DNA from 3 places in the Saccharopolyspora hordei genome. Region 1 is predicted to be linked to each of the others. Evidence: riboswitches for the same ligand, from Rfam matches in the RefSeq annotation. Region 1 holds a riboswitch; each other region holds the start of a gene.
What was found. Region 1 has a riboswitch for glycine ahead of gcvT (glycine cleavage system aminomethyltransferase GcvT). Riboswitches for the same ligand answer to the same signal wherever they lie in the genome.

Region 1 (3,266 bases):
CTCCAGCGTGGTCTGCTGGCGGTCGAGTTCAGCGCGGACCGCCGCCGCCACCTCTGGGTCCACCGCGGCCAGCTGATCGTTGAACAGGTCCGGTGTCGACATGGTGTTGCCTCCTGTTGTGTCTCTCAGGCGTTGCGGCGGTAGAACGGCAGCTCGACGACCTGGACCGCGACGGCCTTGCCGCGGATGTCGACCTGCAGCTGCGTGCCGGGTTCGCTGTGGTCGCGATCGACGTAGGCCATCCCGATCGGGTGGCCCAAGGTCGGGGACGGCGCGCCGCTGGTCACCACGCCGACCTCGGCGCCGTCGGCGTCCAGCACGCGGTAGCCGTGCCGGGGCGCGCGGCGCTGGTCGGTGGTCAGACCCACCAGGGTGCGTTCGGTGGGCTTGTCCGCGAGGGCGGCCAGCGCCTCCTTGCCGACGAAGTCGCCGGGCTTGTCGAGCTTGACCACCCGGCCGAGGTTGGCGTGGAAGGGAGTGAGGTCGGCGGAGAGCTCGTTGCCGTACAGCGGCATCCCCGCCTCCAACCGCAGCGTGTCGCGGCAGGACAGCCCGGCCGGCTGCAGCCCGTGCTGCGCGCCGGACTCGGTCAGCGCCTGCCACACGGCCTCGGCGTCACCGGGCGCGGTGAACAGCTCGAAGCCGTCCTCGCCGGTGTAGCCGGTGCGTGCCAGCAGCACGTCCTTGCCCGCGACCCGGGACGGGTAGCCCGCGTAGTACTTGACGCCGGAGAGGTCGGTGTCGGTCAGGGGCTCCAGGATCGCCACGGCGTTCGGGCCCTGCACCGCGATCAGCGCGTGGTCGTCGGAGACGTCCTCGTGGCGGGCGTCGAACCCGGTGACCCGCTCGGCCAGCTCGGCGGAGACCACGGCGGCGTTCGCGGCGTTGGCCACCACCAGGAACTCCTGCTCGGCCAGCCGGTAGACGATCAGGTCGTCCAGCACACCGCCCTGCGGGTTGCAGATCATGGTGTAGCGGGCGCGGCCGGGCTTGATCGCGGAGGCGTTGGCCACCAGCGCGTAGTCCAGCGCGTCGGCGGCCTGCGGACCGCTGATCCGGATCTCGCCCATGTGGGTCAGGTCGAACAGGCCGGCGGCGGTGCGCACCGCGTTGTGCTCGGCGGTGTCGCCCGAGTAGCGCAGCGGCATCTGCCAACCGGCGAACTCGGTGAAGGTGGCTCCGAGCGCCTCGTGCACGTGGTGCAGGGGCGTCCGTCGTGGCGACGACATGGTTGTTGTGACTCCTCCTGGTGGGCGCCGGTCGGCAGTCGAGGGCCGGTCAGCTCACTGCGCCCAACCTTACGGGGGCACCTCGACCCCGACCTGCGCGGGCTTGGCGCTGGTCGGGCGGTCTCCCCGGAGTCATTGGCCTGAGAGTTTCGCCACCGTCGAGCGGTGACTTGCACCGTGGGCGAGGAGCGTCGTCGCTCCTGCTTTTCTCCGTGATCGCCTGGTGCCGTGCGGTGCCGGTGCCTGAGAGTTTGCTGGGGAGTATTGCTCCTTCGGCGCTCCGGTCCCGCCTGGGCCGGAGTCTCTCCCGCACGACGTCATCGGCGCTGTATTGGGTTGTGCGACTTGGACGCTACGAACCCCCGGTGACCCACGTCAACCGGACGGGCGAGTGATCTCGTGCTGACCCGCGGTCGCCGACCGGGGCGTTGCGGAGGCGTCCCCTCCCGGTCACCGGGTGTCGCCGGGGGTGCGGCTCTTCTCGCGCAGCTCGCGGTACTGCGTGCGCAGGCCGTCGATGAGGGCTTCGAGGGCGAGCTCAAAGCTGGCCTCGTCGATCTCCGCGGCGTGCTCGCGGAGCAGGTGGGCCTTGCCCAGGTGCGGGAAGCGCTCGTCGTAGAGCTCCGCGTCGTCCGGGAAGCCGCCGCTGAACGACCCCATCGCCGAGCCCACCACCAGGTACTTCGTCGAGGCGCCGATCATCGTGGCGTAGCGCTGCGGCCAGCCCGCGCTGGTCAGGCCGCCGTGCACCGCGTCGGCGCGGCGCAGGGCGTTCTCCCGGCGGGCCGGGCCGGAGGCCAGGAACGGCACCAGGTTGGGGTGGGCGACCAGCGCTGCCCGGTAGGAGCGGGCCCAGACGCGCAGGCCGGTCGTCCAGTCCTGCTCGAAGCCGGAGACGTCGACCGCGGCCATGACGTCGTCGGCGATCTCGTGCAGCAGGTCTTCCTTGGTCGAGACGTGGTTGTACAGCGAGGCCGCGCGCACCCCGAGCCGTTCGGCGAGCCGGCGCATGGACAGCGCTTCGAGCCCCTCGGCGTCGATGATCTCCAGACCGACGCGGCGGATGCGGTCCGGTGACAACCGGGGAGTGGTCGGTCTGGGCACGGCGTCTCCTCGTCGATCCCTTGCCACGCTCGTCAGCGTCGTCCTAGGCTGCCACAAAACTAACGATGTTAGTTAGATGGCCGCAGGGAAAGGATCCGGCGATGGTCGACTTCTCGCTCTCCGACACCGAGCGCGACATCAGGGACTGGGTGCGCAACTTCGTGCAGCGCGAGCTCGTCCCGCTGGAGCCCGAGGTGCTGCGTCGGGAGCGGGCCGGTGAGCGGGGCCTGACCAAGGACGAGCAGCGCGAGCTGCAGCTGAAGGCGAAGGAAGCCGGCTTCTGGGGCATCCAGACGCCCGAGGAGTACGGCGGGATGGGCCTGTCGGCGGTGATGTCGGCGCTCATCGAGGTCGAGCTCGGCCGCACCTACGTGCCGTTCCGGTTCGGCGGCTACGCCGACAACATCCTCTACCACGCCAACGAGGAGCAGAAGCAGCGCTACCTGCTGCCGACCATCGAGGGCACGCGCAAGTCCTGCTTCGCGATCACCGAGCCGGGCGCCGGGTCGGACGCCAAGCACCTGCGCACCACGGCGGTCAAGGACGGCTCCGAGTGGGTGATCAACGGCGAGAAGACGTTCATCACCGGCGGCATCGACGCCGACTTCGTCATGGTCTTCGCCGTCACCGACAAGGAGAAGGGTGCCGACGGTGGCGTCACCTGCTTCCTGGTCGACCGCGAGATGGGCTGGAAGTCCGAGCCGATCGACATCATGGGCCCGTGGGAGCGCCAGCCCGCGTCCCTGGTCTTCGACAACGTGCGGGTGCCGGAGGGCAACGTGCTCGGCGAGGTCGGGCACGGGTTCAAGCTCGCCATGCAGTGGATCGGCCGCGGCCGCTACATGCTGCCCGCCCGGGCGCTCGGCGCCTGCGAGCGGCTGGTCGAGATGGGCATGGAGTACGCCAAGCAGCGCGAGACCTTCGGCAAGCCGA
Region 2 (3,266 bases), 600 kb from region 1:
AGCACCAGCAGGTGCCAGTAGTCCTCGTACACCGCCACCCGCTCCTGCAGCCGGCCGGTGCGCAGCAGGCTCACCAGCTCTTCGGCCTGCGACCGGGACTGGTGCAGCTCGGCGACCGCCACCGCGGTGCCCACCGCGATCAGCGGGCGCGGTGTCATGTCGTGCGAGGCCAGTGCGCTGCGCAACTCCTGCCAGCCGCCGCGGTCGCGGTCCGGCACCACCGCGTAGAGCATGGTGCCGATCTCGGTGACCAGGGGACGGCGGCCGATCCCCCGGGTGATCCACTCCCACAGCGCGAGCCGGTGCCCCTCGGCGGGGCCGGCGGAGGCGGGCATCTCGATCGCGATCACCCGGTGCGGTTCGTTCGGCACCGCCAGTTCGTTGGCCGCGGCCCGCCACCCCTCGCCGCCTTCCAGCAGCAGCCGCACCTGCTCGGCGCTGCGGCGCCGCTCGGCGTCGGCGACCGCCCGCCAGCGCAGCAGCTGCAGCGCGACCAGGGGAGCGGTGTCGGCGAACGCCGTCGCGCGCTCCTCGGAGACCTCGCCGGGCACCACCGCCCACATGGAACCGAGCAGCTCGCCGCCCATCCTGATCGGCACCACCAGCCGGGGCAGCGTGCCGTCCTGCTGAGCGGGCACGAAGATCGCCGAGCTGCCCTTGCTGATCTTGCGGAACGTGCCGCGGGCCCGGAACTTGGCGAGCACGTCGGCCGGCTGCCTGCGTCCCATGATCGTCGACACCCGCGCGGGGTCGGTGAGGTCCTGCCGGGCCGAGTAGGCCAGCACCTGGGAGTGCGCGTCCTCGATCGTCACCGGCGCGTCCACCACGTCGGCCACCGCGTCGGCGAGCCGGAACAGGTCGCCGACGCCGGTGCGCGTGTCCGGCTCGTCGATGCCCGTCCGGGCCAGCGCCGCCCGGACCAACCACACCAGCTGCGCCCACGCGGACTCCGGGCGGACCTCGACCAGCGCGACCCCGGTCTTCTCGGCCGTGGTCACGAGCCGTTCGTCGATCGGCGGTTTGAGCAGCACCGCCGCCGCGCCCTGCTCACCGCAGACGCGCACCAGCTCCACCGCCTGCTCCCGGTCCACGACGGCCACCCCCAGCACGAGGTCGCCGTCGACCACGGTCGGGTGCTGGTCCGGTTCGGCGATGACGACGTCACCGACGCACTTGCTCGATTCCGGGACGACCACCGCCCGCAGCAGGGCTGGCCCCACCCGCTCGACCAGCGCCTGGACGTCCAGCATCACCGGCCTCCTGAGAACCTGCGGTCGCCTGGCCGCCGGCCGGGGGAGGGCGTTGTGGCACCAGAGCGGACCCGTTTATCGTTGCTGAGCACGTCGACAATCGCATACCGGCCGTCGAACCCGAGCGGGAGAGACCTCGCAACGACGCGAGGCGCCGAAGGAGCAAGACTCCCCACAAACTCTCAGGCACCCATGACCGTTCGGGCGAGGCAACTCTGGAAAGCGCGCGTCGCTGCCGGCGCGCCACCCACGGTGCAAGCCGCTGGTCTGCGGCGAAGCTCTCAGGTTCCGGCAACAGAGGGGGAGGCCCAGCACATCCCGGGCGCTACCGGCGTCCCCTGACCGTTTGGAGCCTCCCGTCATGTCCCTGCCCCAGGACCTGCGCTACACCGAAGAGCACGAGTGGATCCAGGACCGCGGCGAGCTGGTGCGCATCGGCATCACCCAGCACGCCGCCGAAGCCCTCGGTGACATCGTCTTCGTGCAGCTGCCCGAGGTCGGCGAGCAGATCGAGGCCGGTCAGGCCTGCGGCGAGCTGGAGTCCACCAAGTCCGTGAGCGACCTGTTCGCGCCGGTCACCGGCGAGGTCGTCGCGGTCAACGAGGCCGCTGTGGACGACCCTGCGCTGGTCAACGCCGAGCCGTACGGCGAGGGCTGGCTGCTGGAGGTGCGCGCCACCAGCACCGGTGCTGTGCTCACGCCAGAGCAGTACGCCGAGCTGATCGAGCAGTAGCGGCGCCCGGCAGCAGCGGAGGCGATCAATGGCGATCAGTGTCTTCGACCTGTTCTCAGTGGGCATCGGGCCGTCGAGCTCGCACACGGTCGGGCCGATGCGGGCGGCCGGCCGCTTCGCGCGGCGGGTGCGCGACGCGGGACTGCTGTCGCAGGTGACGCGCGTCAAGGCGGAGCTGTTCGGGTCCTTGGGCGCCACCGGGCACGGGCACGGCAGCCCGAAGGCGGTGCTGCTGGGCCTGGAGGGCCACCGGCCAGAGGTCGTCGACCCGGCCGCGGTGGCGGACCGGGTGACCGAGATCGGGGCGACCGGGCGGTTGCTGCTGGACGGTGTGCACGAGATCCGGTTCGACGTGGACCGTGACCTGGTGATGCACCGCCGCAAGTCGCTGCCGGTGCACCCCAACGGCATGCGGTTCACCGCGTTCGGCGGGGACACCGAGCTGGACAGCGCGGTGTACTACTCGGTGGGCGGGGGTTTCGTCGTCGACGAGGACGCCACCGGGGCCGACCGGATCAAGCCGGACGAGACCGAGCTGCCGATGCCGTTCCGCACCGGTGCGGAACTGCTGCAGCGCACCGCCGAGTCCGGATTGCCGATCAGCGGCGTCATGCTGGCCAACGAGCTGTCGTGGCGCAGCGAGGACGCCGTGCGCACGGGCCTGCTGGAGATCTGGCAGGTCATGCGGGAGTGCGTGGACAACGGGTGCCGCAACACCGGGGAGCTGCCCGGCGGGCTGAAGGTCAAGCGGCGGGCGGCGGAGCTGGCCGCCGCGCTGACCGGGCAGGACGACCCGATGGAGTGGGTCACGCTGTTCGCGCTGGCGGTGAACGAGGAGAACGCCGCCGGTGGACGGGTGGTGACGGCCCCGACCAACGGCGCGGCGGGCATCGTGCCGGCGGTGCTGCACTACTACACGCGGTTCGTGCCGGGCGCCGACGAGGACGGGGTGGTGCGGTTCCTGCTGGCCGCGGGCGCGGTCGGGGTGCTGTTCAAGGAGAACGCCTCGATCTCCGGCGCCGAGGTCGGGTGCCAGGGCGAGGTCGGGTCGGCGTGCTCGATGGCCGCGGCCGGGCTGGCCGAGGTGCTCGGCGGCACGCCGCGGCAGGTGGAGAACGCCGCGGAGATCGCGATGGAGCACAACCTCGGGCTCACCTGCGACCCCATCGGCGGCCTGGTGCAGATCCCGTGCATCGAGCGCAACGCGGTGGCCTCGGTCAAGGCGATCACCGCGGCGCGGATGGCGCTGCGCGGCGACGGCGACCACTTCGTGTCGCTGGACA
Region 3 (3,266 bases), 1.8 Mb from region 1:
TCGTAGCCGGTGACCTCGGCCAGCCAGGTCTCCAGGTCCTTGACCAGCGACAACAGCCCCTCAGCATCCTGCGCGGGCGCGAACGGGTGCAGGTCGCCGAACTCCGGCCAGGTGATCGGCTCCATCTCGGCCGTCGCGTTGAGCTTCATGGTGCACGAGCCCAGCGGGATCATGCTGCGGTCCAGCGCGACGTCCTTGTCCGACAGCTGCCGCAGGTAGCGCAGCAGCGAGGTCTCCGAGTGGTGGGTGTGGAACACCGGGTGCGTCAGGTACTCGGAGGTGCGCAGCAGCGCCTCCGGCAGCGCGTCCGGGGTCTGCGCGTCCAGCTCGTCGACGTCCACGCCGTCGATGCCGAACGCCCGCCACACGGTCGCCAGGTGGGCGCGCGTGGTGGTCTCGTCGCAGCTGACGCCGACGTGGTCGGCGTCCACCCGGCGCAGGTTGATGCCGCCGCGGCGCGCGGCGGCCACGACCTCGTCGGCCCGGCCCGGCACCTTCGCGATGACCGTGTCGAAGAAGTCCCGGTGCAGCACCTCGACCCCGCCGCGCCGCAGCTGCTCGGCCAGCACGGCCGCCATCCGGTGCGTGCGGGTCGCGATCGCCCGCAGCCCGGCCGGGCCGTGGTAGACGGCGTACATCGAGGCCACCACGGCCAGCAGCACCTGCGCGGTGCAGATGTTGCTGGTGGCCTTCTCGCGGCGGATGTGCTGCTCGCGGGTCTGCAGCGCCAGCCGGTAGGCCTGGTTGCCGTCGGCGTCCACGCTCACCCCGACCAGCCGTCCGGGCAGCTGCCGCTCGAGGCCCTTGGCCACGGCCATGAACCCGGCGTGCGGGCCGCCGAAGCCCATCGGCACGCCGAAGCGCTGCGAGCTGCCGACCACCACGTCCGCACCGATCTCCCCCGGCGGGCGCAGCAGCGTCAGCGCCAGCAGGTCGGTCGCCACCACGGCCTTCGCGCCGCGCTCGTGCACCTCGGCGATGACCGCCTCGTGGTCGCGCACGGCGCCCGAGGCGCCCGGGTACGACAGCAGCGCACCGAAGAACTCGCCCTCGGGCAGGCCCTCGGACAGGTCGGCGACGACGACCTCGATGCCCAGCGGCTCGGCGCGGGTCTGGATGACCGCGATGGTCTGCGGCAGGGTGTCGGCGTCGACCAGGAACCGCGGCGACTTCGACTTCCCGGCGCGGCGCACCAGCGTCATGCCCTCGGCCGCGGCGGTCGCCTCGTCGAGCATCGACGCGTTGGCCACCGGGACGCCGGTCAGGTCGGCCACCATCGTCTGGAAGTTCAGCAGCGCCTCCAGCCGGCCCTGCGAGATCTCCGGCTGGTACGGCGTGTAGGCGGTGTACCAGGCCGGGTTCTCCAGCACGTTGCGCCGGATGACCGGCGGGGTCGTGGTGCCGTAGTACCCGAGCCCGATCATCTCGGTGTGCGGGGTGCAGCGGCGCGCGAGCTCGCGCAGCTCCGCCAGCGCCGCCGACTCGGTGGCCGGTTCGGGCAGGGACAGCCGCAGGTCGTCCTCCCGGATCGCGTCCGGCACGGCGCTGCGGCCCAGCTCCTCCAGCGAACCGACACCGATCACGTCGAGCATGTGGGCGAGCTCCGCCGGGGCCGGCCCGACGTGCCGGTCAGCGAACGGCGTTCCGTGCTCCAGGGCTGCCAGGGGGATGCGATCGTGCGTCACGTCGGACATCGCGAACCTCAATCATCGCGGCGAACAGGGGCAGCAGTGCAGCCTCGGCTGCCTTGCTCTCCCCCTCTGTCACTGCTCGCGAAGCGAACGCCTGAGAGCTTCGCCCGGGGACCGGGCTTGCACCGTCGGCGGGGCGGCACCACTGCCGTGGCACCCCCACTTTCCAGAGGCATCTCGCCCGTGCGGTCCGGGTGGCCTGAGAGGTTGTCGGGGAGGGTTGCTCCTTCGGCGCCGACCACGGCTGGGCGCCGGGCCGGACTCTCCCGCACGGGGTCGACGATGTGTCGCAGCCTACCCGATCAGACCGGGTCCGCGGACCGCCGATGCGACCTGGAGCACAGTCGGCGTGACCGGCCGACCGGTCAGCCGGTCTCGGCCTTCCGCTCCCGGCGACGGCGGGACAGCTCGTCCTCGGCCTTCACCATCTCGCCGCCGTCGGCCCGCTCGGCCGGGAACTCGTGGATGGTGCCGCTGATCTCGCGCATCGCACCGCTCACGGCGATGCCGAACACCCCCTGGCCACCCTGCAGCAGGTCGACCACCTCCTCGGCCGAGGTGCACTCGTAGACCGTCGTGCCGTCGCTGAACAGCGTCAGCTTGGCCAGGTCCTGCACGCCGCGGTTGCGCAGGTGCTCCACCGCGACCCGGATGTTGTGCAGCGACACCCCGGTGTCCAGCAGCCGCTTGACCACCTTGAGCACCAGGATGTCCTTGAACGAGTACAGCCGCTGCGAGCCGGAGCCGGCCGCCCCGCGGATGGACGGGCCGACCAGCTTGGTGCGCGCCCAGTAGTCCAACTGGCGGTAGGTGATGCCGGCGATCTGGCAGGCGGCCGGCCCGCGGTAGCCGACCAACTCGTCCGGCAGCGAGGCGTCTGGGAACAGCTCACCCTGCTCCACGGCAGCATCCCCGTTGGACGCTTCCTCGACCACGCCTGCCTCCCCTCGTCCGGCTTGTCGCCGACGACGATCACCAGCGCCCGACCGGTTCGGTCGGGGCCGCGAACCGCCCCGCCGACCGCGGTCCGGTAGCACCGACGCATCGGCAGTCACCCGCTGAATCACACCGGGGCGATTTCGCTCAACCCGACGGTATGCCTGCCTCGCGGGGAGGTCAACGCGACGCGCGGGCACCCGGACGAGCCGGCCCCCGCCTGCGGGCGCAGGCGGGGGCCGGTGCTGCTCCTACCGGTGCGCGGACCCTCAGGTGTCCGCGCCGCGGAAGTCCTCCGGGGAGACCGAGTCGAGGAACTCGCGGAACTTCTCGACCTCGTCCTCCTGCTCGTCCGGGATGATCAACCCGGCTTCGTCGAGCACCGACTCGTCGGCGTGGATCGGCACCCCGACGCGCAGCGCCAGGGCCACCGAGTCGCTCGGCCGCGCCGACACCCGGACGTCCCCGTCGAACACCAGCTCGGCGAAGAAGGTGCCTTCCTGCAGATCGGTGATCCGGACCTGCTCGAGGTCGCGACCCAGGGCGCCGATGACGTCCTTGAGCAGGTCGTGGGTCAGCGGTCGCTGCGGCCGCACGCCCTGCTGCTCGAGCGCGATGGCCGTCGCCTCCACCGAGCCG

Region 2: another riboswitch for glycine. It lies ahead of gcvH (glycine cleavage system protein GcvH); the one in region 1 lies ahead of gcvT (glycine cleavage system aminomethyltransferase GcvT).
Region 3: another riboswitch for glycine. It lies ahead of gcvP (aminomethyl-transferring glycine dehydrogenase); the one in region 1 lies ahead of gcvT (glycine cleavage system aminomethyltransferase GcvT).

The regions. Positions count from the first base shown of each region.
Region 1 covers NZ_JACCFJ010000001.1:2,236,543-2,239,808, forward strand. The annotation lists gene glyA (serine hydroxymethyltransferase) at 1-102, opposite strand, end outside; gene gcvT (glycine cleavage system aminomethyltransferase GcvT) at 126-1,229, opposite strand; glycine riboswitch at 1,349-1,450, opposite strand; glycine riboswitch at 1,451-1,549, opposite strand; gene HNR68_RS10490 (TetR/AcrR family transcriptional regulator C-terminal domain-containing protein) at 1,680-2,333, opposite strand; gene HNR68_RS10495 (acyl-CoA dehydrogenase family protein) at 2,435-3,266, shown strand, end outside.
Region 2 covers NZ_JACCFJ010000001.1:1,638,984-1,642,249, forward strand. The annotation lists gene HNR68_RS07730 (PucR family transcriptional regulator) at 1-1,250, opposite strand, end outside; glycine riboswitch at 1,366-1,459, shown strand; glycine riboswitch at 1,460-1,558, shown strand; gene gcvH (glycine cleavage system protein GcvH) at 1,612-1,983, shown strand; gene HNR68_RS07740 (L-serine ammonia-lyase) at 2,012-3,266, shown strand, end outside.
Region 3 covers NZ_JACCFJ010000001.1:4,021,815-4,025,080, forward strand. The annotation lists gene gcvP (aminomethyl-transferring glycine dehydrogenase) at 1-1,694, opposite strand, end outside; glycine riboswitch at 1,868-1,970, opposite strand; gene HNR68_RS18495 (MerR family transcriptional regulator) at 2,057-2,626, opposite strand; gene HNR68_RS18500 (bifunctional nuclease family protein) at 2,897-3,266, opposite strand, start outside.